Regions from separate parts of the Nocardiopsis sp. NPDC058631 genome, predicted to be linked through region 2. Evidence: predicted binding sites of a transcription regulator. Region 2 holds the regulator's gene; the other holds the start of a gene.
The links. The regulator HrcA, encoded in region 2, represses chaperone genes, less so after heat shock. The targets are predictions, from matches to a motif close to TTGGCACTCTCNNNNNGAGAGTGCCAA.
Positions count from the first base shown of each region.

Region 1: groL (chaperonin GroEL) is a predicted target of HrcA. The motif match lies at 5,882-5,908, and genes of this name have one in related genera.

Region 1 is NZ_JBHXQY010000012.1:27,957-38,802, forward strand. Features, by position in the region: gene ACFWTE_RS06590 (S8 family serine peptidase) at 1-1,070, shown strand, start outside; gene ACFWTE_RS06595 (GrpB family protein) at 1,333-1,935, shown strand; gene ACFWTE_RS06600 (trehalose-6-phosphate synthase) at 2,030-3,466, opposite strand; SAM riboswitch class I at 3,770-3,911, shown strand; gene thrC (threonine synthase) at 3,925-5,184, shown strand; gene ACFWTE_RS06610 (ubiquitin-like small modifier protein 1) at 5,265-5,543, shown strand; gene ACFWTE_RS06615 (hypothetical protein) at 5,627-5,770, shown strand; gene groL (chaperonin GroEL) at 6,072-7,703, shown strand; gene ACFWTE_RS06625 (Uma2 family endonuclease) at 8,267-8,533, shown strand; gene ACFWTE_RS06630 (ABC transporter ATP-binding protein) at 8,675-10,495, opposite strand; gene ACFWTE_RS06635 (ABC transporter ATP-binding protein) at 10,492-10,846, opposite strand, start outside.
Region 2 is NZ_JBHXQY010000096.1:9,656-20,501, forward strand. Features, by position in the region: gene ACFWTE_RS24480 (SigE family RNA polymerase sigma factor) at 1-185, shown strand, start outside; gene ACFWTE_RS24485 (hypothetical protein) at 182-925, shown strand; gene ACFWTE_RS24490 (16S rRNA (uracil(1498)-N(3))-methyltransferase) at 1,052-1,789, opposite strand; gene dnaJ (molecular chaperone DnaJ) at 1,786-2,928, opposite strand; gene hrcA (heat-inducible transcriptional repressor HrcA) at 2,933-3,946, opposite strand; gene ACFWTE_RS24505 (DUF3097 domain-containing protein) at 4,122-4,961, shown strand; gene ACFWTE_RS24510 (DUF4870 domain-containing protein) at 5,168-6,358, shown strand; gene ACFWTE_RS24515 (DUF4870 domain-containing protein) at 6,405-7,109, shown strand; gene hemW (radical SAM family heme chaperone HemW) at 7,186-8,418, opposite strand; gene ACFWTE_RS24525 (LacI family DNA-binding transcriptional regulator) at 8,667-9,752, opposite strand; gene ACFWTE_RS24530 (glycoside hydrolase family 13 protein) at 9,848-10,846, shown strand, end outside.

The sequences.
Region 1 (10,846 bases), on a different contig from region 2:
CGGTCCCCGCCGCGGCCGACGGCCAACCGGACTTCCGACCGGAGCAGTGGGGCCTCCAGTCGATCGGCGCACAGGAAGTGTGGCCGGACACCCAGGGCCAGGGCATCACCGTAGGTCTGCCCGGGATCTCCGTCTACGAGGACCACCCCGACCTGGTGGACAACCTCACGGTCGACACGCAGTTCGGGGAGGGCGGCGACCCCGAGACCGGCAGCGGAGCGGCGGCCCTGGTCGGGGGACACGGCCACGGCATGGACGCCGACGGCGGCGTGCTCGGGGTCGCGCCCGCCTCCACCCTCCTCGTGCTTCCCACCCAGGACGAGCTGGACGACGCCGTCCGTTTCGCGGCGAACGAGGGAGCCCAGGTCATCCTGCTGCCGGAGACGGACGGATCCGTCGACCTGACGGACGCCACCCGGGAGGCCGTCCAGAACGGCGCGCTGGTCGTCGGCCCGGCGGGGGGCGGCGAGGACGCCAGCGTGCTCACGGTCGCCGGAACCACCGAGGGCGGCGACCTCATCCCGGGCTCGCCCGCCGCCGAAGGGGTCGAGCTGACCGCTCCCGGCGCCGACCTGGAGACCGCCGGACCGGACATGGGACAGGTCCAGGTCACCGGTACCCCCTACGCGGCCGCCGTGGCCGCCGGTGCGGCCGCGCTGCTCCGCGCCGACTACCCGCAGCTGCGCCCCGAGCAGGTCCGCGAGGCCCTGGTCCAGGGCGCGCAGCAGGGCCCCGGCGGGCTGCCCGCCCTGCACCTGCCCACCGCGCAGGCGCAGGCGGCCGATACCGCCCAGGACATCCCGCTGATCGACGAGGACCTCGTGAACGAGGGGGAGCAGTCGCAGGGCGTGCCCGTCTGGGCGTGGTTCCTCACGGTCGGCGCCGTCCTCGTCCTCGGGGTCCTCCTGCTGGTCGTGTGGCTCCGCCGCTCCACCGCCGACCCCTACGGGGTGAAGGCCGAGCGCCGCGAGGAGGACGCGCAGATCGCCGCCGAGCGCGCCGCCGAGGCCCCGTCCAACGGCCGCCGCAAGCAGAGGGGCGGTCGCCGCCGCAAGACGCGCGGCAACTGACCGGCCCCTGCGCCCGTCCCCGGGGCGCCGACGACCACTCGGCGCCCCGAAACGCTCCCTACCGGCGGCCCGAATCCCGCGGGAACCCCACGACCCCCTCGGAGGGCACCCTCCGGGAGAGCTCTTCGTGAGCCCTCGGGGTGGGAAGTGTTGCGGGTCGTCACCCAGGTCACACAGCCTGTGATGTAACGTCTGCGCGTGCATATGTAAGCACGCCCGGACGCTCTTGACGCGGGCACGCGAGGGGACAAGGCTTTGGAGAATGTCACCCCTTGAAGCATCGCCGTTGCCCTCACGAGGTGCTCCGCGGGTCGGGTCCTCACCCGAGTCCCGCAACCTCGTCAACGGCCGTGTCCACATCTCTGAGTACGACGCCAAATGGCCCTACCTCTTCAAACGCGAGTCGGCGAAGGTGCGCGCCGCCCTCGGTGACCGCGTCCTCCTCTTCGAACACGTCGGTTCCACCGCCGTCCCCGACATGGCCGCGAAGCCGTGCGTCGACCTGCTGCTGGTCGTCGCCGACCCCGCGGACGAGTCCGCCTACCTGTCCGACCTGGAGGCCGCCGGGTACTCCCTGGTGATCAGGGAGCCCGACTGGTACGAGCACAGGGTCCTCAAGGGCCCGGACATCAACCTCAACCTGCACGTGTTCGGTGAGGGATGCGCGGAGGTGGAGCGGATGCGCCTCTTCCGCGACCACCTCATCGCCGACGCCGACGCGCGCGAACGCTACACCGCGGTCAAACGCGAACTGGCCGAACGCACCTGGAGCCGCATCCAGGACTACGCCGACGCCAAGACCGCCGTCGTGAAGCAGATCCTCGCCGAGGCACAGGCCCGGCGGACGGCGCTCTCGGGCAGCTGACCCGCGTGACGCGGTGCGGGGCGCCCCCGCCGCGAGGAACACCCCCGGCCCCTCCCGGGGGCCGGGTCCCGGCGCCCGCCCCGACCCGCCGCGCTCAGCCCAGGGAGCGCAGCTGGTCCTGGAACCACCGGCGCGGAGGCAGGGCGACAGCCGCCTCGGCCAGCCCCTCCCGCCGCTTCCTGCGCTCGTCCTCCGGCATCGACAGGGCTTGGTGCAGCGCCTCCGCCGTCTCCAGGGTGTCGTAGGGGTTGACCAGCAGCGCGTGCCGTCCCAGCTCGTCGGCGGCGCCCGCCTCGCGGGAGAGCACCAGCACCGAGTCGCGCTCCGACAGCACCGGCCCCTCCTTGGCCACCAGGTTCATGCCGTCCCGGGTCGGGTTGACCAACAGGACGTCGGCCAGCTGGAACGACGCCAGCGAACGCGGGTAGTCGTCGTTGACCTCCAGCACCAGCGGCGTCCACCCGGGGGTCGCGAACTCCTCGTTGATCTCCTCGGCGGTCCGCAGCACCGAGTCGGTGTACTCGCGGTACTCGGGCACGTCGCCCCGGCTCGGGTAGGCGAACGCCAGGTGCGTCACCCGGCCCCGCCACTCCGGATGGGCGGTCAGCAGCTCCCGGTACGCCTCCAGGCCGCGCACGATGTTCTTGGACAGCTCGGTGCGGTCCACCCGCACGATGAGCCGCGTGTCGCCGACCGTCTCCTCCAGGGTCCTGCGGCGCACGGCCACGGCCGGCTCGGCGGCGCTCTCGCGCAGCCCCTCCTCGTCCGCCCCGAGCGCGTGCACGCCCACCGCGATGAGCCTGCCGCCGTACTCGACGGTCCTCTGCGTGAAGTCCACCTCCGCGCGCAGGATCTCGGCGCAGCAGCGCAGGAACGCGTCCGCCCAGCGGGGACTCAGGAAGCCCAGCCGATCCGCACCGAGCATGCCCTCCAGCAGGTCGCGGGCGACCTGGTCGGGCAGCATCCGGAAGTACTCCGGCGGCGCCCACGGCGTGTGCGAGAAGTGCGCGATACGCAGGTCGGGGCGGCGGGCGCGCAGGATGCGCGGCACCAGCGCCAGGTGGTAGTCCTGCACGGCCACGCGGGCGTTGTCGGCGGCGCCGGCCACCAGGGCCTCGGCGAACGCGTTGTTGTAGGCGGTGTAGTCCTCCCACAGCCGCCGGAACTCCGAACCGAAGGACGGCTTGTTCGGGATGTCGTACAGCATGTGCTGCACGAACCACAGGGTCGAGTTGGCGACCCCGGTGTAGGCCCCCTGGAAGGTCCGCTCCGGGATGTCCAGCATGTGGACCCGCATGCCGTCGAGGTCGTACGCCAGGTCCAGCCGGGACTCCGGGGCCTCCGCCGCCGCCCGCCTGTCGGCGTCGGACAGGGCGGCGCACACCCAGATGCTGTCGATCTCCGTGGCCACGGAGATCATCCCGGACACGAGCCCGCCCCCGCCCCGGCGTTGTTCCAGGGAACCGTCCTCGGCGGTCGAGAAGGACACTGGTCCCCTGTTGGAGGCAATGAGGATCTGTGCCTTGTCCACGTGGTCGTCCTCTCGAAGCTGCGGATGGGGCGGTCGCTGCCGTCGGCGGTGGGGCGGAGCCCACGCGGAAGCGGGACGCATCTTATGTCTCGCCGGTCGGCAGCCGCCCCAAACCCGTCCGGGGCCGACGACGCGGGGCGTCACCGCCCCGAAACGGAGCACGTGCACACCGGGCGCGCTGACCGGTGGCGTCTCAGCATGTGAGCGAGATCGTGTTACCCGGATCACCAGCCGTGGAAAACCGGTCAACGCGTCCGTTACAGTGACGGTGCGGATCCGACAGGACCGCCCACAACTTCATATTGCTCATCCAGAGGGGTGGAGGGACCGGCCCTGCGAAGCCCCGGCAACCATCTCAGCGCGCACTACTCACGAACCCGTGAGGCGGCTGGGGCAGGTGCCAACTCCGGCCTGGGGACAAGGTGTCCGCCAGGAAAGATGAGGGGAGACGCCTCGCTATGGCGATGACCGCCACCGAACCCACCTCCGTCCGCGCCTTCGGCCCCGGAACCGCGCTCTCCTGTCGCGAATGCGGCCGGCGCTACGAGCTCACGCCCCAGTTCGCCTGCGAGTTCTGTTTCGGCCCCCTAGAGGTGGCCTACGAGTTCGGGAACGTCACCCGGGCCGACATCGAGAGCGGCCCCAACAACATCTGGCGCTACCGCTCCCTCCTGCCGGTCCCGGCCCACGTCGCCGAGCTGCCCAACATGGCCCCCGGCCTGACACCGCTGGTGAAGGCCGACCGCCTCGCCGCCGAGCTGGGCATCGACTCCCTGTACGTCAAGGACGACTCCGGCAACCCCACGCACTCCTTCAAGGACCGCGTGGTCGCGATCGCCGTCGAGGCGGCCCGCACCTTCGGCTTCACCACCCTGTCCTGCTCCTCCACGGGCAACCTGGCCGGTGCGGTCGGCGCCGCCGCCGCGCGAGCCGGGTTCGAGTCCTGCGTGTTCATCCCCGCGGGGCTGGAGGAGGCCAAGGTCGTCATGGCCGCCGTCTACGGCGGCAAGGTCGTCGCCATCGACGGCAACTACGACGACGTCAACCGCTTCTGCTCCGAGCTGATCGGCGACCCGGTCGGCGAGGGCTGGGGGTTCGTCAACGTCAACCTGCGCCCCTACTACGGCGAGGGCTCCAAGACGCTGGCCTACGAGATCGCCGAGCAGCTCGGCTGGCGGCTGCCGGAACAGATCGTCATCCCGATCGCCTCCGGGTCCCAGCTCACCAAGATCGACAAGGGCTTCCAGGAGCTGATCAAGCTCGGCCTGGTCGAGGACAGCCCGTACCGGATCTTCGGCGCCCAGGCCACGGGGTGCTCCCCGGTCGCGCAGGCCTGGGAGAAGGGCATCGACGTCATCCAGCCGGTCAAGCCCGACACCATCGCCAAGTCGCTGGCCATCGGCAACCCGGCGGACGGGCCGTACGTGCTCGACATCGCCCAGCGCACGGGCGGCTCCGTGGAGCACGTGAACGACGACGAGATCGTCGACGCCATCAAGCTCCTCGCCCGCACCGAGGGCGTCTTCGCCGAGACGGCGGGCGGCGTCACCACGGGTGTGCTCCGCAAGCTGGTGCGCGAGGGCAGGCTCGACCCCAAGGCCCAGACGGTCGTGCTCAACACCGGTGACGGGCTCAAGACCCTCAACGCGGTGGACGCCGGTGTGACCGCCACGATCAAGCCGTCCCTGAGCGCCTTCACCGACGCGGGCCTGGTCTGACCGCCGTCCCGGAAACCTCCGGCCACCCCGGAGGGCCGCCCGCCGGCCCTCCGCCCCACAGCAGAAGGAAGAACTCCGCCATGAGCGCCAGCGTCCGCGTCCCCACCATCCTGCGCACCTACACCGACGACGCCTCCGAGGTCGAGGCGAAGGGCGCCACCCTCGCCGAACTCCTCGACGACCTGGAGGCCAACTACCCGGGCATCCGCGCCCGCATCCTCGGCGAGGACGGCAAGGTGCGCCGCTTCGTCAACGTGTACGTCGGCGACGAGGACGTGCGCTTCGAGAAGGGCCTCCAGACCGAGATCGCCGACGGCGCCAAGGTCTCGATCATCCCGGCGGTCGCCGGGGGCTGCTGACCGGTTCGCCGCGCGCCGACCGGCGCCGGCCCGCACCGCCCGCGAGGGGGCGGCCCGTCATTTCCGCGAGACGCGGGAAGGCCGTGGCCGCCCCCTCGCCGCGTCCCGGCATCCTCCACCCGCTGTACGCGACCGACGTCCCGCTGGGGTTCGGCCCGTCCGGGGGCGTGTTCGGCGAGTACTCACCCTGCTGCGCGACGGGCGGTATCCGCAGAACACGGCCCTAGCAGGCACGAAGGGTGGCGGCGTCTGTCCGCTGAGCGCGGAAAACAGCTCACCATGGGTTGTATGTGCAGGTAGGGGCTGCTATGGGAGGAGGGGAAATCGTGACCACATCGTTTGCACTCTCCATGGCCGAGTGCTAAAAAGGGATCTGGTTAGCACTCGTCTTCCTAGAGTGCTAACCGGATCGAGGCTGCGAGACCGTGGCAACCGACAGCAGGGTTGTCGGTGCGCTCCGGTCGTCCGTCGCGGGCGCATGCCTCGTCCCATCGCGTATCAGCCCGGTCACGGGAGGACAAGAACTCAATGGCAGCCAAATTGATCGCGTTCGACGAGGAGGCCCGTCGCGGCCTCGAGCGCGGTATGAACCAGCTCGCGGACGCCGTCAAGGTCACGCTCGGCCCGAAGGGTCGCAACGTCGTTCTGGAGAAGAAGTGGGGCGCCCCCACGATCACCAACGACGGTGTCTCCATCGCCAAGGAGATCGAGCTCGAAGACCCGTGGGAGAAGATCGGGGCCGAGCTGGTCAAGGAGGTGGCCAAGAAGACGGACGACGTCGCGGGTGACGGCACCACCACCGCCACCGTGCTCGCCCAGGCCCTCGTCCGCGAGGGGCTGCGCAACGTAGCCGCCGGCGCCAACCCGATCAGCCTCAAGCGCGGCATCGAGGCCGCCGTCGCTCGCATCAACGAGGAGCTCGGCAACCTCTCCAAGGACATCGAGACCAAGGAGCAGATCGCCTCCACCGCCTCGATCTCCGCCGGCGACCCCCAGATCGGCGAGACCATCGCCGAGGCGATGGACAAGGTCGGCAAGGAAGGCGTCATCACCGTCGAGGAGGGGCAGACCTTCGGGCTTGAGCTGGAGCTCGCCGAGGGCATGCGCTTCGACAAGGGCTACATCTCGCCCTACTTCGCCACCGACCTTGAGCGCATGGAGACGGTCCTTGAGGACCCCTACATCCTCATCGTCAACTCCAAGATCTCGAACAACAACGAGTTCCTGCCCGTCGTGGAGAAGGTCCTCCAGGCCGGTCGCCCGCTCGTCGTCATCGCCGAGGACCTGGAGGGCGGCGCCCTCCAGACGCTGATCGTCAACAAGATCCGCGGCACCTTCAAGTCCGTCGCCGTCAAGGCTCCGGGCTTCGGTGACCGCCGCAAGGCCCAGCTCGGCGACATCGCCGTGCTGACCGGCGGCCAGGTCGTCACCGAGGAGGTCGGCCTCAAGCTGGAGAACACCGAGCTCGACATGCTCGGCCGTGCCCGCAAGGTCGTCGTCACCAAGGACGAGACCACCATCGTGGACGGTTCCGGTGACGCCACCGCGATCGCCGGTCGCGTGAACGAGATCCGCAACGAGATCGAGCGCACCGACTCCGACTACGACCGCGAGAAGCTCCAGGAGCGTCTCGCCCGCCTGGCCGGCGGCGTGGCCGTCATCAAGGCCGGTGCCGCGACCGAGGTGGAGCTCAAGGAGCGCAAGCACCGCATCGAGGACGCCGTCCGCAACGCCAAGGCCGCGGTCGAGGAGGGCATCCTGCCCGGCGGTGGCGTCGCGCTGCTGCAGGCCAGCGTCCCCGCGTTCGCGAAGCTCGACCTGGACGGTGACGAGGCCATCGGCGCCGACATCGTCCGTCGCGCCATCGCGGAGCCGCTCAAGCAGATCGCCATCAACGCCGGCCTTGAGGGCGGCGTCGTGGCGGAGAAGGTCCGCAACCTGGAGCCCGGTTTCGGCCTCAACGCCGCCACCGGTGAGTACACCGACCTGTTCAAGGACGGCGTCATCGACCCGACCAAGGTCACCCGCTCCGCCCTCCAGAACGCGGCTTCCATCGCCGGTCTGTTCCTGACCACCGAGGTCGTCATCGCCGAGAAGCCGGAGAAGGCGTCGGCTCCGGCCGGCGACCCGACCGGTGGCATGGGCGGCATGGACTTCTAGGACCTCCTGGAGTTCAGGGGTCCGATACGCGACCTCGCCCGCGACGACCGGGCGGCCCTTCGGGGCCGCCCGGTTTCGCTGTGTCCGGGGCCGGTGTGCGCGGGGGATCGCCGGGCGCGCGGACTGTCCTTCGAGGAGGGCCATGGCTATTCTGCGAAGTGTCGGGTGGACGGGGACACGGAGCGTTGCGCTTCCTGTCCGAAGGTGCGAGGCGAAATGGGTCTGGCTATGACGGAAGCCGCCCCGGCGATGGGGTTGTCGCGGTGGGACTACCTGCTGAGCACCTGGCGAGAGCTGGATGTGCCCGACGGCTGGCGGGCCGAGATCATCGATGACAACGGAGTCGTGCTCGCGGCCCCCCCATCTGACCCCCACAACTACATCGCGGTCCGAGTGAACCGGGCACTCGGCAGCATCATCCCCGATGACTGGGACGTGTACCAGACCCTTGGCATCCAGCTACCGGTCATCGAGCGCTTGTACGTGCCGGACCTCGTGGTCATGCCCGAGTCCGTCGTCCTCGATCCGTCCAGGACCCCCTGCCCGGGGACGAGGCGGAACTGGTGGTCGAGATCGTGTCCCGGAGCAGCATGGACATCGACCGGAGAAAGAAGCTGTGGGGCTACGCGCACGCGCCGGTCCCGCTCTATCTGCTGATCGACGCGTGGGATGAGGCGGGTCCGTCGGTCACGCTCTACGAACAGCCCGGAAACGGCCGGTACAACCACGCCACGACCGTGGAGTTCGGCGAGAAGATCCGGTTGCCCGAGCCGTTCGGCGTGGAGCTCGACACCTCCAGGTTCCCCCGCCCCGAGCTGTGGCCCTCCTGAGAACACCGGACCGGACGTGGGCCCGACCGCGGTGCCGTGCGTGTCCGGTGCCGCCGTGCCGGGGCCGGTGTGCGCGGGGGATCGCCGATCAGGCCTTCCCGTCGACGGCGCTCCCCTCAACGGCCAGGGCCGCGTGCGGCCTCAGGCGTCCCCGTGCCAGGCGTGCCACAGGTCGGCGTACGAACCACCCCGGGCCAGCAGCTCGTCATGGCTGCCCAGCTCGCTGATCAGCCCGTCCTCCACCACGGCGATCCGGTCGGCGTCGTGCGCCGTGTGCAACCGGTGCGCGATCGCCACCACCGTGCGACCCGACAGCACCCCGGCCAGCGACCGCTCCAGGTGACGGGCCGACCCCGGGTCCATCAGCGACGTCGCCTCGTCCAGCACCAGCACCTCCGGATCGGCGAGTACCACCCGGGCCAGCGCGAGCTGCTGCACGTGGGCCGGGTCCAGCGGGAGGTGCCCCGACCCCACCCGCGTGTCCAGGCCCTCCGGTAGGGACCGCACCCACGCGTCGGCGTCCACCGCGGCCAGCGCCTCCCACAGCCGGTCCCGGTCCACGTCGGCGGCGTCCAGGGCCAGCGCCAGGTTCTCGGTCACGGTGCCCCGGAACACGTGGCTCTCCTGGCTCAGGAGGATCACCCGTTCGCGCCGCAGCTCGGGCGACAGCCCCGCCATGTCCACCCCGCCGACCCGGACGCTCCCGGAGGTCGGCCCGTGGACGCCCGCGACCAGCTTGCCCAGCGTCGACTTGCCCGCCCCGCTCGGCCCGACCACCGCCAGCCGCTCACCCGGTCGCAGCACCAGGTCCACCCCGTGCAGGACCTCCTTGCCGGTGTAGCCGAACCGGGCGCCACGCACCTCCACCGCCCCCGGAACGTGCTCCCCGGTCCCCTCCTCGGAGGCCGTCCGCTCCTCGGCGAGCCGCACCCCGAGCAGGCGCCGCAGGCTCGTGAAGCCCATCATCAGGCTGTCCACCTGGTCTATCAGCTGCTCCACCGGCCTCGCCATCTGCAGGGAGAGGAACACGGCGGTGGCGATCTGGCCGACGCTCACCAGGCCGTCCGCGTACAGGTGGCCCGCCACCAGGAACGTGCACGCGGTCGCGAACAGGTAGGCGAACTCCAGCGGCGGGTACCACGCGCACCGCAGCCACAGCGTGTACCTCTCGGCCAGGTAGGCGCGGTGCACCATGTCGTCGGCCCGCGCGGTCTGGCGGATCTGGCGTCCCAGCGACTCCAGGGTGTGCGCCCCCTCCACGGTGTCCGTGACGCTCTGCGTCAGGTCCGAGTAGGCCGCCAGCTCCCTGACGTACCCGTCGGGGGCCCGGCGGGAGTACCAGCGGGTGGACACCCAGATGATCAGCAGGGACGGCACCCAGGCCAGGAGCAGCGCGGGGTGCAGCAGGCTGATCGCGGTCATGATGACGGCCACCGTCACCGTGCTCACCGCCACGACCGGGACCGACTGGCGCACCGTATGGCTCAGGTGCCCGATGTCGCGGCCGGACCTGGCCACGAGGTCACCGGTCCCGGCGCTCTCCACCGTTCCGAGCGGCAGGCGCAGGACCGCGCGGACGAACTCCTCGCGCAGCTCGGCCAGCACCCCCTCGCCGAAGCGGATCGACTGCGCCACCGACACGAGCGTGAACCCGGCGTGGAACACCAGGCTGACGACGATCACCACGGCGAGCAGGTCGACCCGTTCCGGGGCGGCTCCCGCGCGGACCGCGTCGACGACCATGCCGAGCACCCACGGGGCGACCAGCGCGGCCAGTGCCCCCGCCCCGTACAGGAGCACGACGCCCAGGAGCGCTCGGCCGTGGTCGCGTCCGGCCCGGCGCAGCCGCGCCCAGACCATGGGACCCGACGCGACCGGCAGCGCGGCGGTCGCGGCCTGCTGCGCCGGGGGCCGCTCGGGCGGGGCCGCGAGGGGTGTGGTGTGCGTGGAGGTCCGGGTCATGGCTTCCCACCCGTGGAGACGGTGCGCAGGACGGTGGCGGCGTAGTCGGGGACGGCCGCGAGCAGGTCCCGGTGGGTGCCCTCGGCGACGACGCTCCCGCCGTCCACGAACAGCACGTGGTCGGTGTGGTCGAGCAGGAGGGGGCTGGTGGTGACCAGGGCGGTGGTGCGTCCCTGGCGCTCGGCGGCCAGCCGTTCGCCGATGGCCGCCTCGGAGTGGGCGTCCACGGCGGAGGCCGGTTCGACCAGGACCAGGATCTCGGGGTCCAGGCCGAACGCCCTCGCGAGCCGGAGGCGCTGCTGCTGGCCGCCGGAGTACTCGCGACCGCGCTCGGTGAGCAGCGCCTCGAAC
Region 2 (10,846 bases):
AGGCGGTCATCCGCGCTCTGCGCAAACTACCCACCCGTCAGCGAGAGGCCATCGTGCTCAGGTACTACGGCGACCTGTCAGAGGCGCAGATCGCGGACGCGATGGGGATCAGCCGGGGTGCGGTGAAGAGCCACACCTCCCGTGGCATCTCCTCGCTCCGCTCTGTTCTGGAGCAGACGACATGACCAGCCCGACAGATCCGACGAACGACGCCTTCGAGGAACGGCTGCGCCAGGTCCTCCGCTCCGAGGCGGACGCGGTCGCGCCCTCGCCGGAGGCCCTGAACCTGATCCGTGATCGCACCGACCGCAATCGGGGCGCCGCCTGGTTCGGTCTGCCCTGGCTACGACCGGTGGCGGCGGTCGCGGGAGCCGTGATGATCGCCGCCTCGGTGGTCATGTCCAGCCCCCAGGTCCGCGACCAGGTGCTGGAGTTCGTCCCGGCGGGCGCCGACCGCCACGGCACCCCCCCGAAGCACGACGAGGACGGCGGCGGCGTCGCTGCCTCCGACCCCTCCTCCGACTCCGTCGAGGGCGCCACGCAGCAGTCGTCGGAGCCCCCCGAGGGCCCGGAGACCCCTCCCCGGCCCGACCGGGAGAAGGACCCGGCCGAGGAGGGTGTGGAGTCCGCGTCCGCGTGCCCGCCTTCCGGGGAGGACGCCCTGCCCTCACCGTCCGCGTCGGAGGAGGCCGAGGACGGTCGGGACCCCACCGCCGCGGACGGGTGCGAGCCCAGCGAGGAGCCGACCGACGGCGAGGACGGCGGTGGCGACGAGGATGACAACGGAGGCGGTGGCGGTGGCGGGGAGACACCCGGCGCCGGTGACGGGGACGAGGGCGGCAGCGGCGACGAGGACGCTTCCGGCGGTGGTTCCGACAGCGCCGGCGGCGACACCGGCGGCAACCGGACCACGACCGAGGACTGACAGGACGGCCCCGTACGGCGGCCACGACGGATGAGGCGCCCGGGAGAGGTTTCCCCCGGGCGCCTCATCCGTCGTCTGGTCCGCGCCCCGTGACCCTGCGGCCCGGGGGTCGGCTGCCGTCGTCGGCTACCAGCGTCCCGTGCGTGCCTGCAGCACCGCCAGGGCGGCGACCCCGGCGGTGGAGGTGCGCAGCACGCTCGGCCCCAGCAGGGCCCGCACGGCGCCCGCTCCGTCGAAAGCGTCGAGTTCGGGGGCGGAGAAGCCTCCCTCGGGCCCGACCACGACGACGATGCCCGGCCCCTCCCCGGAGGGCAGGTCCATGTCGGCCAGGCGCGTGGCCCCGTCCTCGTGCAGCACCACACCCAGGTCGGCCCCGGCCAGCAGTGCGGCCACGGCGGACCGGTCCGCGAGGTCGGCGACCTCGGGAAGCCGCACCCGCCTGGCCTGTTTGGCCGCCTCCCTGGCGGTGGCGCGCCACTTGGCCAGGGCCTTGACCGCCCGGTCGCCCTTCCAACGGGTGACGGAGCGCTCAGCGGCCCAGGGCACGACCGTGTCGACCCCCGCCTCGGTCATCATCTCCACGGCCAGTTCGCCGCGGTCCCCCTTGGGAAGTGCCTGGACGACGGTCAGGCGGGGGCGGGGCGCGGGTTCCTCGCTGCGCTCCACCACCGCACAGACGATGTGGTCCCTGCCCACGGCGGACACGGTGCACCGGGCCCGCAGGCCGAGACCGTCGGACAGGTCGACGGTCTCACCCTCCCTGATGCGCCGTACCACCGCGGCGTGGTGCCCCTCGGTACCGCCCACGGTCACCCGGTCGGCCGCCAGTTCGGCGGTCCCGACCAGGAAGACCGGCGGTGTCACTTGGCGCCGAAGGCGTCACGGAGCTTGGCGAAGAGGCCGCCGTGCCCGGGGCTGAACCGGCCCGGGGACTGGTCCTCGCCGCGCAGCTCGGCGAACTTGCGGAGCAGGTTCTCCTGCTCCTCGTCCAGCTTGCCCGGGGTCTCGACGTCGACGCGGATGCGCAGGTCGCCCCGCCCTCCCCCGTCCAGGTGGGTGACGCCCTTGTTGGACAGGGTGATGACGTGGCCGGAGTTGGTACCCGGACGCAGGTCGATGTTCTCGGTCCCGTCGAGGGTGTCGAAGGCGAAGGACGCGCCCAGCGCGGCGGCCGTCATGGGGACGGTCACCGTGCACTGCAGGTCGTCGCCCCGCCGCTCGAAGGTCGGGTGGGGTCGCTGAAGGATCTCCAGGATGATGTCGCCGCGGGGTCCGCCGTTGGGGCCGACCTCGCCCTCACCCGCGAGCTGGATCCGGGTGCCGTCGTCGACGCCCGCGGGGATCTTGACGGTCCGGGTGACCTTCTCGCGTACCCGGCCCTCCCCCGCGCAGTCGCCGCACGGGTTGGTGATGACCGAGCCCTGGCCCGAGCACTGCGGGCAGGGGCGGGAGGTCATGACCTGACCCAGAAAGGAGCGGGTGACCTGGGAGACCTCGCCCTGACCGTGGCACATCTCGCACGTGGTGCGGTGCGAACCGGCCGCGGTCCCCTCGCCCTGGCACGTCTCGCACAGGATCGCGGTGGGGAAGGTGATCTCCTTGCTGACCCCGAACGCGGTCTCCGCCAGGTCCAGCTCGACACGGATCTTGATGCTGCGACCGCGCCGGACCCGGTCCCGGGGGCCACGCCCGCCGGGCTGACCGCCGCCGAAGAAGGCGTTCATGATGTCGTCGAAGGCGAAACCGCCCGCGCCGCCACCGAAGCCTCCCGCGCCGCCACCGCCGGGAGCGTAGGGGTCCTGACCCATGTCGAACATCCGACGCTTGTTCTCGTCGGAGAGGACCTCGTAGGCCTGGGTCACCTCCTTGAAGCGCTCCTGGGTGGCGGGGTCAGGGTTGATGTCCGGATGGAGCTCGCGTGCGAGCCTCCGGTACGCCTTCTTGATCTCGTCCTTGGACGCGTCGCGACGCACCCCGAGAACCTGGTAATAGTCTCTGGCCACTGAGTTACTGTCCTGCCAAAATCTGTCCGACATACCGAGCCACGGCGCGTACCGCTCCCATTGTTCCCGGATAGTCCATCCGGGTGGGTCCCACAACACCGATCTTGGCGAGCGACTGGTTTCCCACACCGTAGTCGGCCGAGACGATGGAGGTGGACCGGAGACCCTCGTGGAAGTTCTCCGCGCCGATGCGCACCGTGAGCATTGACGGGTCCTTCGCCTCACCCAGCAAACGGATGAGGACCATGTTCTCTTCCAGCGCCTCCAGGACGTCCCTCAGGCTGGCGGCGAAGTCCACGGCGGCGAGGTTGGCCGTCCCCGCGAGGACGATCTTCTCCTCGTGCCGTTCGACGAGGCTCTCCAACAGGACGGAGAGGACGGCCACCGCCATCCGGCGGTGTTCGGGCGGGACCTGCGCGGGCAGGTCCTCCACAGCGTCGGGCACCTCTCCGAGGTGCAGCCCGGAGATGGCGCGGTTGAGCATGGAGCGCAGGTCGTGGACCGCGGTCCCGTTGACCTCTCCGAGTCCGTCGATGACGCGCTGTTCGACCCTGCCAGTGTCGGTGATCACGACCATCATGACCCGCTGGCCCCCGAGGGGGACCAGCTCGACGTGCTGGACCGACGACCGGGTCAGCGAGGGGTACTGCACGATCGCGACCTGGCGTGTGAGCTGGGCGAGGAGCCGCACCGTCCTGGCGACGATCTCGTCCAGGTCCACCGCTCCGGCGAGGAAGGACTCGATGGCGCGACGCTCCGGCGCCGACAGGGGCTTGACCGAGGAGAGCCGGTCGACGAAGAGCCGGTACCCCTTGTCGGTCGGGACGCGTCCCGCGCTGGTGTGGGGCTGGGCGATGTACCCGTCCTCCTCCAGCGCGACCATGTCGTTGCGAATGGTCGCGGGGGAGACCCCGAGCCTGTGCCGATCGGCCAGTGCCCTGGATCCCACGGGTTCGTTCGTGTTGACGAAGTCCTCCACGACCGCGCGCAGGACAGCGAGCTTGCGCTCGTCCAGCAACTCGCCACCTCCTGGCACTCCGGGTTCCTCGGTGCCAATTCTATGCCCGACCGCAAACCCGGACGGGTACCCGCCGGTAGTAACGCCGGTGGGCACGCCCGATCTTCCCTCCGGTGCGGCGACGTGCGCCACGGCACGGGTGAACCGACACCCTCCCCCACTAGACTGCACGACCGTGGCTACCAAGGGAACCGGCCGCTACGGCCGCGACGTACTCGCCGACGACTGGCGGCTGCCCCGCAAGGGTGCCGTACGCGAGGTCCCCCTGAGGCGGGACCTGGTCGTGGAGGACGCCGACCAGGCGTTCTGCGGAGCAGTTTTGACCTGGGACAAGTCCAGTGTGACGCTGGAGGACCGCGCCGGCCGCCGCAGGGTCTTCGACCTCGGCCCGGCCGCCTTCCTGCTCGACGGGAAACTTGTGACCCTGGTGCGCCCGGCCGCGGCGCCGAGGGGGCCCCTGCGCAGCGCCTCCGGTTCGGTGGCGGTGCCCGGCGCCGCCGCGCGTACGGCCCGCGGGAGCCGGATCTACGTGGAGGGCGTGCACGACGCCGAGCTCGTGGAGAAGGTCTGGGGACACGACCTGCGCGTCGAGGGGATCGCCGTCGAGTTCCTGGAGGGCGTCGACGACCTGCCCTCGATCGTGGCGGACTTCTCCCCCGGTCCGGGACGCCGCCTCGGGGTCCTCGTGGACCACCTGGTCCCGGGTTCCAAGGAGAGCCGGATCGCCGAGCGGGTGCGCGCGGAGCACGTACTGGTGGCCGGCCACCCCTACGTCGACGTCTGGCAGGCCGTGCGGCCCGCCGCCGTGGGGATCACGGCCTGGCCCGAGGTTCCGCGCGGCCGCCCCTGGAAGGAGGGCGTCGTCGAGGCCCTGGGGTGGCGGCTGGAGACCGGTGAGGCGTGGCGCCGGATCCTCGGATCGGTCGGTACCTATGCTGATCTGGAGCCGTCCCTGCTCGGACGTGTGGAGGAGCTCATCGACTTCGTCACGGGACCCCACCCGGACGAACCCTAGGACGTGCCGTCGCGTCACAGTAGGGTGCCTGCCCCTGACGGGGCCGTTTTCGCGGTGGTGCGGCCCCAGGACCTAGGATTCTGCCCAGGGCGCGGTCCGGGCACCCGGTGTCCGGGGCCGCGGTCGCCCGCCTCCGGCCCTGCGCGGTCGTCGGTACAGAGCGAAAGTACAAGAACCGCCACTCACCAGCGGAGCCAAGGAAGAGCATGAGCGAGACCCCGACGAACCCCCCGTCCCCGGAGGACCCCGACCAGGACCGGCAGCCCCAGCAGCCGGACGGCGGGCAGCAGGAGTACGGCCGGCAGGACGAGGGCCGACCGCCCCAGGCGGGATACGACCAGCCCTCGGACGCGCAGTCGCCGTACGCGCCCCAGCCCGAGCAGGGCCACCAGCCCGGCCCGCAGCCGCCCTACGGGCAGCCCTCGGGCGCACAGCCCTCGTACGGGCAGCCGCCCCAACCCGGGTACGGGCAGCCCCCGGGCGCCCAGTCGCCGTACGCGCCCCAGCCCGAGCAAGGCCACCAGCCCGGCCCGCAGCAGCCCTACGGCCAGCCGGGGTACGGCCAGCCGTCCAGCGGACAGCCGGCGTACGGCCAGCCCTCGGGCGCCCAGTCGCCGTACGCGCCCCAGCCCGAGCAAGGCCACCAGCCCGGCCCGCAGCCGCCCTACGGGCAGCCCCCACAGCCCCAGCAGCCCTACGGCCAGCCCGGTTTCGCCCCTCCCGGCGCGGGTGCCGAGCAGCCCTCCCACGGACAGCCGTCCGGCGCGCAGCCCGCATACGGGCAGCCGCCCCAACCCGGGTACGGGCAGCCCCCGGGCTCCCAGTCGCCGTACGCGCCCCAGCCCGAGCAAGGCCACCAGCCCGGCCCGCAGCCGCCCTACGGGCAGCCCCCACAGCCCCAGCAGCCCTACGGTCAGCCCGCGGGCGCGCAGCAGGGGTACGTCCCGCAGCCCGACCACGCCCAGCAGCCGCATGCCTACGGCCAGCCGCAGCAGCCGCAGCACCCCGGCGCCTACGGCCAGCCGCAGCCTCCCGCGCAGGGGAACGACAACAGCACGCTGGTGGCCATGCTCGCCCACCTGTCGGGTTTCGTGATCGCCTGCTTCGGCTGGATTCCGCCGCTGGCGGTCTACCTCGCCAAGCGCAACCAGTCGCCGTTCGTGCGCCACCACGCCTCGGAGGCGGCGAACTTCCAGATCACACTGCTGATCCCGTACATCTTCGCCTGGGTCGTCTTCATCGCACTGGGTATCTTCTTCCCGAGCCTGTCCTGGATCGGCTCCCTGATCATCGCGCTCGTCTGGATCGTGTCGATCGTGTTCGGGGTCATGGGGGCCAACGGAGCGAACAAGGGGACCTGGTACCGCTACCCGGTCAGCATCCGCCTGCTGAAGTGACGCGCACTCCCCCCCGACCTGAGCGAGTCCACACGAAGGAACCACCATGTCGCACCCGAACAACCCGCCCGAAGACCCCTACGGCCAGGGTCAGCAGCCAGGCCACGACGACGGCTCCGGCGGCTACCCCGGCCAGCAGCCCGGCGGTTACCCGCCGCCCCCGCAGGGCGACCCCTCGCAGGGGTACCAGAGCGGCGGTTACCCGCCGCCCCCGCAGGGCGACCCCTCCCAGGGGTACCCGGGTGGCGGCTACCCCGGCCAGCCCGGATACCAGCAGGGCGGGTACCCGCCCCCCGGTCAGCCCGGCGGCTACCCCGGACAGGAGCAGACCGGCGGCTACCAGGCGCCCGGGTACCCGCAGGGCGGTTACCCTCCCCCGGGCTACCAGCCCCACGGGGGTTACCGCGAGTCGTCGGCGACGACCGGCCGGCCCAACTCCGAGGAGCGGACCACGGCGCTCCTGGTCCACCTCAGCGGAATCCTGCTGGGCTTCCTCGGTCCGCTGGTCATGTACCTGGTGAAGAAGGACGAATCGCCCTTCCTGCGCCACCAGTCGGCACAGGCGCTGAACTTCCAGCTCCTGCTGATGATCGGTTACGTCATCTCGGTCCCGCTGTCCTTCATCTTCATCGGCGGACTCCTGATGCTGGTGCTGTGGGTGATGGCCATCGTGTTCGGCATCCTGGCCGGCACGGCGGCCAATCGCGGCGAGTGGTACCGCTACCCGTTCAACGTCGACTGGGTCAAGTAGCAAGGTCCGCGGACACCGTGGGAACGCCCGAGGGGGCCCGTGCGTGCACGCACGGGCCCCCTACGTGCGCGCCACCTCAGGTGAGGTCGCGCACCACGGCGTCGGCGAGCAGGCGTCCCCTGCGGGTCAAGACGGCGCGGCCGGCGTCGTGGGCGCCGGGCTCCAGCAGGCCGTCGGCGACGGCGCGCTCGGCCGCGGCGCGCCCGTGCGGCTCCAGCAGGTCCAGCGGGCACCCCCGCTCCACGCGCAGTTCCAGCAGGATCCGCTCGAAGCGGCGCTCCTCCGCTGTGAGCACCTCGCGGGCCTGACCCGGGCTGTCGCCGGCGGTGAGGCGCGCGGCGTAGGCGGCCGGGTGCTTGACGTTCCACCAGCGGGTGCCCCCGACGTGGCTGTGCGCGCCGGGTCCCACGCCCCACCAGTGCCCGCCGGTCCAGTAGAGGAGGTTGTGGGCGCTGCGCCCCTCGGGGGTACGCGCCCAGTTGGAGACCTCGTAGGCCGTGAACCCGGCCTTCGCCAGAGCGTCGTCGGCCATCAGGTAGCGGTCGGCCATCGTGTCGTCGTCGGGCTCGGTGAGCTCGCCCCTGCGCACCCGGGCGGCGAGGCGGGTGCCCTCCTCGACGATCAGCGAGTAGGCGGACACGTGGTCGGGCCCGGCGGAGACCGCAGCGTCGAGGGAGGCGCGCCAGTCGTCGTCGGTCTCACCCGGCGTGCCGTAGATCAGGTCGAGGTTGACGTGGTCGAACCCGGCCTCGCGAGCCCACCCGACGCACTGCTCCGGGCGCCCGGGGGTGTGGCCGCGCTCCAGGACCTTCAGCACGTGCGGGCGGGCGCTCTGCATGCCGAAGGAGATCCGGGTGAACCCGGCCTCGCGCAGGCGCACCAGGTACTCCGGTGTGACGGTCTCGGGGTTCGCCTCGGTGGTGACCTCGGCCCCGGGGGTGAGACCGAACCGGTCGCGGACCGCGGCGACGATCCGGCCCAGGTCCTCGGCGGACAGCAGGGTCGGGGTCCCTCCGCCGACGAACACGGTGCTGACCGGGGGCCTCGGCCCGGACAGGGCCCGGTCGGCCAGTGCGACCTCGGCGACGGCCTGGTCGGCGTACGTGGCCCGGGAGGCCGTGGCCGTCCCGTCCCGGGAGACGAGTTCCTCGGCCGTGTAGGTGTTGAAGTCGCAGTAGCCGCAGCGTGTGACGCAGAAGGGCACGTGGACGTAGAACCCGAGCGGCTGCTCGCCGAGTTCGGCGAGGGAGGCTGCGGGCAGTTCCCCGGTACGCGGTACGGGGTCGCCGTCGAGGGCAACGGAAGGCATGCCTCCAGTGTCACCGACACGGCGGCGTGCCCCGGTCGGGCCGCCGCCGCGACGCGCACGGCGCGGACCCGGCACACGGAGAGATGGGACACACGCTTTCGCGTCCCCCGGCCCGCCACCGGGGGCAGGCGCCAGCGGTCCCGGCCGGAAAGGCCCGTCCTGCGTGTCCGCGCTGCGAAGACGGGACGGCGGGGGCCGCTCCCGGAGCCGTCGGAAGAGGGTCCCGGGCACGGGGGGCAGGGGTGGGTTCAGGGGTTGGCCGGGGCCGGGGCCGCGGCCTGCTGGGAGAGGACTCCCCGGGGAGGGTCGACGCGTCCGGACGCGGTCCGGCGGTCGGGGGCGATGGCGGTGGATCCGCGCACGACCAGTTCCGGGTCGAACATGAACTCGTTGTGGGAGACGGGGTGCCCGGCGATCTCGTCGCACAGGGCGCGCACCGCGGCCAGGGCCATCGCGTTGACCGGCTGGCGGACGGTGGTCAGCGGGGGGTCGGTGAAGGCGATGAGCTGGGAGTCGTCGTACCCGACCACGGAGAAGTCCTGGGGGACGCGCAGGCCCCGCTGACGGGCGGCCCGGATCGCTCCGAGGGCCATCATGTCGGATCCGCAGACCATGGCGGTGACGCCGCGTTCGATCAGCCGCACCGCTGCCGCGTGGCCGCCCTCGACACCGAACAGGGACAGCTCCACCAGGTCGTCCCCGTCGAGTCCGTGCCGTGCCAGGGCCTGGTGGTAGCCCTCCAGCTTGCGGCGGACCGGCACGTAGCGCTCGGGACCGCTGGTGAAGCCGATGCGGGTGTGGCCGAGGGCGACCAGGTGGTTGACTGCCAGCTTGCCCGCCTCCCGGTCGTCCGCGGAGATGAACGCCGACGGTATGGCCTCGGCGAACCCGTTGACCAGGACGATCGGCAGTCTTCGTGAGACCAGGGCGTGGTAGCGATCGTGCGTGGCCGTGGTGTCGGCGTGCTTGCCGGAGACGAAGAGGATGCCGGAGACGTTGCGCTCCAGGAGCAGCTCCACGTACTCGTCCTCGGTTATTCCGCCGGGGGTCTGGGTGCACAGCACCGGCGTGTACCCGCGTTGGGCCAGCGCCCCCTCGGCCGCCTGGGCGAACATCGGGAAGACCGGGTTCTCCAGTTCGGGGATGACCATGCCGACCAACCCGGCCGAACGCTGCCGCAACCTCGCGGGGCGCTCGTAGCCGAGGACGTCGAGGGCGGTCAGGACGGCCTTGCGGGTTTCGGTGCCGACCCCCGGCTTGTCATTGAGCACCCGCGAGACGGTGGCCTCGCTGACGCCTGCGTGCCGTGCGATGTCGGCAAGTCGTGGACCCATGGGCCAACTCTAGTCGAGATCGCCGTCACACGGCCGAAAGTTCACGGTAATCTTGCGCAAGAACTTGCAGCCACCACAGGGAAGGACCCCCGACGATGGAGCCTCAGTCTCGCTGGTGGCGTGAAGCGGCCATCTACCAGATCTACGTGCGCAGCTTCGCCGACTCCAACGGTGACGGGGAGGGCGACCTCACCGGCATCCGGGAGCGCCTCCCCCACCTGGCCGAGCTCGGCGTGGACGCGATCTGGCTGACACCGTTCTACGTCTCCCCCCTCGCCGACGGCGGCTACGACGTCGCCGACTACCGCGACGTCGACCCCCGGTTCGGCACCCTGGAGGACTTCGACGCCCTCCTCGGCGCAGCCCACGACCTGGGTATCCGCCTGATCATCGACGTGGTGCCCAACCACTCCTCCTCCGCACACCGGTGGTTCCGCGAGGCCGTCACCGCCGAGCCCGGCAGCGCGGCCCGCTCGCGCTACCTCTTCCGGGACGGCAGGGGCCCCGACGGGGAGGAGCCGCCGAACAACTGGAAGTCGATCTTCGGCGGCCCCGCCTGGACACGCCTCAAGCGCCCCGACGGCACCCCCGAGCAGTGGTACCTGCACCTGTTCGACCCCGAGCAGCCCGATTTCGACTGGACCAACCAGGAGGTGCACGACGAGTTCGACGACGTGCTGCGCTTCTGGCTGGACCGGGGCGTGGACGGGTTCCGCATCGACGTCGCCCACGGCATGGTCAAGGACCCGGCGCTGCCCGATATCGCCGAGGGCGCCAAGGCCGACCTGCTCGACGGCAGCACCACGCTGCCGTACTTCGACCAGGACGGCGTGCACGACATCTACCGCCGCTGGTCGGCGATCGCCGACTCCTACCCGGGTGAGCGCGCGCTGGTGGCGGAGGCCTGGGTCGAGGACGCGGACCGGGTGGCCCGCTACCTGCGCCCGGACGAACTGCACCAGGCGTTCAACTTCGAGTACCTGACCGCCCCCTGGGACGCGGCGCGGCTGCGGGCGGTCATCGACGGTTCCCTGGCCGCCAACGGCGCGGTGGGCGCGACCACGACGTGGGTGCTGTCCAACCACGACGTGACC